DNA from 2 places in the Chryseobacterium sp. R2ACT005 genome. Region 2 is predicted to be linked to the other one. Evidence: riboswitches for the same ligand, from Rfam matches in the RefSeq annotation. Region 2 holds a riboswitch; the other holds the start of a gene.
The links. Region 2 has a riboswitch for S-adenosylmethionine ahead of ACPF63_RS23045 (TonB-dependent receptor plug domain-containing protein). Riboswitches for the same ligand answer to the same signal wherever they lie in the genome.
Positions count from the first base shown of each region.

Region 1 (2,205 bases), 740 kb from region 2:
GAACACGGTGCTAAAGCTTATTTGGTAAATACAGGTTGGAATGGTACGGGAAAGAGAATTTCTCTGAAAGATACAAGAGCAATCATTGATGCAATCATTGACGGATCTATCGATAACGCTCCTAAAACTCAGGTTCCAATCATGAATCTTGAGATTCCTACTGAATTGCCAAACGTTTCTACAGGTATTTTAGATCCTAGAGATACCTATGAAAGCGCTTCAGAATGGGAAGAAAAGGCAAAAGATCTTGCTTCAAGATATATCAAAAACTTTGAGCAGTATTGTGATACTGAAGAAGGTAAGAAATTAGTTGCTTCAGGACCTCAATTACAGGAACAGACTATCTAATAGTTCTCTATAACATAAGGAAAAGCCTCATCATTGATGAGGCTTTTTTATTTCTAATTTTTCGCAGATATTATTTGAAAATTACTTTAAGCTTAATATAGCCAATCTATATCCATCCATTCCAAAGCCAGATAAAACTGCATCCGTATTAGCAGCTGTCACAGACTTCTGTCTGAATTCCTCTCTTTTATAGATGTTGCTGATATGAACTTCTACTTTTGGTTTTCTGATATTTTTTAGACAATCAGCAATCGCATAGGAATAATGGGTGAATGCTCCCGGATTAATTACTACTGCATCAAAATCATCTTCCTGAAGCCTGTTGATAAGCTCTCCTTCAATATTTGACTGATAATATTGTATTTCATGAGACTGAAACTCGGATTTTAAAATTTCCAAATAGCTTTCCATGGAAACATTTCCATAAATTTCCGGTTCTCGGGTGCCCAAAAGATTGAGATTAGGCCCATTTATAATCAAAACTTTCATACTATAAAATTAAAAACTTTTTTTAATTAAATGCTCAAAATTTCCGCACAAATTAACGTTCGTTCAATTGTATTATTAATAATGATATTTATCATGTTTGATAAAATGGTAATGATTGCAACTCCTTACAGTAATGGGTTTTATTAAAATCTTATGTTAATTTTTGAAAATTTATCATGAAAAATAATAAGTCTACTTGTTTTGTAGACTAAAAGTTTTTAGCTTTGCAACCATATTTCGATCGGCTTATAAAGAAAGATGGAGGGAACTGACCCTGTGAAATCTTGACAACCTACCCATTGGGCAAGGTGTTACGTTCAGCCTTTTAAGGAAAAATAAGCATTTGGTTTATCGTATTTATCGATGCCCTTTGCTGACTTTTCTGCAAAGGACAAAATTTTAATATATGATAAATGAAATTGATTATGATTAGCAAAAATTTATTCGCTTCTAAAACTTGGATACCTCCGGTTGCTGCATTTTTTCTGGGAGTAACCAGTGTACATGCACAGAGTTCTAAGCCGGAAAAGGACAGTCTTCATGAAAAAGAAATTGACGAAGTTGTAGTCGTAGCCTATGGAAAAGCAAAAAGAAACAGCTATACCGGTTCCGTTGCTACCATTTCCAGCGATAAGATCAACAACAGACCTGTAACCAATATTACCAAGGCATTGGAAGGGCAGGTTGCCGGGATTCAGACTACCAGCTCATCAGGGCAGCCGGGAGCTGTTTCTACCATCCGAATCAGAGGAGTTGGTTCAATAAGTGCTTCCAGTGATCCGTTATATGTAGTAGATGGAATCCCTTTTGACGGAAATATTAACTCCATCAGTCCAAGTGATATTGAATCCATCAGTGTTTTGAAAGATGCCACTGCGAGTGCGTTGTATGGATCAAGAGGAGCAAACGGGATTATCATCATTACCACAAAATCAGGTAAAAAAGGAGAAGCTAGAGTTAATTTTAATATCAGCCAGGGATTCTCCGGAAGAGCCGTAAAAGATTACGAACAGGTAAATACAGATCAATACTTTCAATTATATTGGGAAGCCTTGAGAAACGGATATCAGTCCGGAAAAGTGTCTTCTCAACAGGCTGCACAGATGGCAACAGATAATCTTGTCTCTACACTTGGGATCAATCCATATGGAACAGGATATCCAAAACCGGTGGGAACCGATGGGAAATTATTACCCGGAGCATCACCACTTTGGAATGACGACTGGAGGGATATTTTGCAGAGAGTTGCTTCAAGAAATCAGGTAGATCTTGATATCAGCGGAGGAAGTGATAAGAGCAATTATTTCTTTTCATTGGGCTATCTTGATGATAAGGGAATGGCTATTGAATCAGGATATAAAAGATACA
Region 1 is NZ_CP188192.1:4,273,923-4,276,127, reverse strand. Features, by position in the region: gene pckA (phosphoenolpyruvate carboxykinase (ATP)) at 1-348, shown strand, start outside; gene ACPF63_RS19660 (type II 3-dehydroquinate dehydratase) at 430-837, opposite strand; SAM riboswitch class I at 1,081-1,179, shown strand; gene ACPF63_RS19655 (SusC/RagA family TonB-linked outer membrane protein) at 1,263-2,205, shown strand, end outside.
Region 1: it holds a riboswitch for S-adenosylmethionine, as region 2 does, so the genes downstream of both, ACPF63_RS19655 (SusC/RagA family TonB-linked outer membrane protein) here and ACPF63_RS23045 (TonB-dependent receptor plug domain-containing protein) in region 2, are expected to answer to the same signal.

Region 2 (2,205 bases):
CCTAATAATTTTTGAAGGTCCGAAATACTATTTGCTCCCGAAATCTGAGACTGAAAATCCGGTGCAAAATATCCAACCTTACCTGCATATTGTTTAATTGTATTGATAATCTGCTGAGTATTGGAAGTATTGGTAATATTTTTATACAACCCATCAATATTCACTCCATCCTGTAATGCTCTATAGTTAATGGCATTATAGGCATTGAAGATATCTCCTTCTCTTACTCCGGCTCTGGAATAAGGGTCTCGGTATTGGGCAGAACCTGTAACGTTAAAAAATCCGGTCTGTCCAATTTTAGCTCCATAATTAAGGTCTACAGAAATGGTCTGTCCATCCACTCCTCCGGAGAAATTATTGGCAACAGGTGAAGCATATCCACCTAAAAACACCTGTCCGGAAAGCCCTAATCTTTTTTTCAATCCAAGGTTAACGACTCCAGCAATGGCATCAGAACCATATTGGGCAGAAGCTCCATCTCTTAAAACCTCAATTTTTTCTAAAGCAAAAGCTGGAATAGCATTAAGATCGGTTCCCACAGATCCTCTTCCCGGTGTGAGGGTAACATTAATCAATGAAGACTGGTATCTTCTTTTTCCATTGAGTAAAACTAAAACCTGATCCGGACCTAAACCTCTTAAAAGAGCAGGATCTACAAAGTCAGTTCCATCGTTAACCGTGTGAGAAGTGGATGAAAATGAGGGTACAATATAATTTAAGGCCTGGCTGATACTATTAGTCGGGCTCTGTTTTAAAATTTTTGATATATTAATGATGTCTACCGGAACAGGTGTATCTGTCAATGATCTTCCGGAACCTCTTGATCCAAGGATGACTACATCTTCTATTTTCTTAGATTGTAACGTGTCCGTCTGTGCGTAATAAAATGTAGAAATAAGCGCAATAGAAGGAACAAATATTTTTTTCCTGAAATTATGCATGTTGTTTGTTGTTTACTTTTTGTTGTTAAAAATTGTTTTTTGAGCAATACAAATCCCGTATCCCTAAATTTTAAGGTTACATAAATGTTCGAAATGTTTGTATTATTTTTTAGAAATAGAAAAGGCTAGAAGCAACAACACATGCGCATATAGAAATGGCATGAAAACATATGGGAATAATGAAGATTCACTTCATGATCCGAAGAATAAAAGATAACTGATGTAAGGAGATTTCCCTTGTCTTTAAACATTTGAATTTAACTTTAAAACAAAAATTCAAGATGGGGATAATGATAGAATGATAAACATTTTTTCCGGAAGATCCGGCTTATCGATTGCAGCACCTTGCTTGTTTTTGCAGGTTGCTATCCCATCTAGAGATTCTTGATAATTACCCGGCAAAGATATAATTATTTCATAAATAAAAAAATATTTAACCTAAAATTTCGATTTTCAACATTTTAGCGTAACAAATTATCTTTTTCAGCGTCTAACCGGATATCAGTAAAAACATTATGAAAAAAACGATTTTCGCGTTATCCTTATTAAGCTCTGTTTTTGTCTTTTCACAGGAAAAAAACAATAAACCTCAGGAAAAGCAGATTGAAGGTGTAGTCATCACCAAAACTAAAAAAGCAGTTGAACAAAAGGCAGACCGTACTATTTTTGACTTTTCCGAGCAACCTCAGCTGAACAACGGAAACGTATTAGAAGGAATAAAAAAGCTTCCTGGACTGGTATCTACCGACATCGCAGGAATGATGTACCAGGGAAAAATGCTGGAAGTATATCTTAACGGAAGACCTCTGAACATCACATCCAATGAATTGAACTCCTTTCTTGAAGGAATGCCTGCCAATTCTGTAGAAAGAATTGAGGTAATCACTCAACCCGGCGCTGAATTTCCGGCTACATCCGGAGGTGCAATCATGAATATCATCACGAACAAAAATGCCAATAAATATTTAACTGCTACTTATTCCGGGAATTATTCTTTTACGAATTATGATCAATACAGAAGCAGAACGACCAACTCCGTTAATTTAAATGCCAGAAATAAATATTTCGGATGGCAGCTGAATGTTGGTCAAAACTACCGTGAAAGTATGCTGAACGGCCAACAGGATGAGCTTTTAACAAGTCATACCGACAGATACGGACGAGGGTATTTTGCAAAATCAGGATTGACTTTTGATTTAGGACAGGACAGATTATTATTAAACTACGATATTTACCACAATAATAATGACAATTATACTTTAAG
Region 2 is NZ_CP188192.1:5,015,485-5,017,689, reverse strand. Features, by position in the region: gene ACPF63_RS23045 (TonB-dependent receptor plug domain-containing protein) at 1-941, opposite strand, end outside; SAM-I-IV-variant riboswitch at 1,240-1,337, opposite strand; gene ACPF63_RS23040 (outer membrane beta-barrel protein) at 1,457-2,205, shown strand, end outside.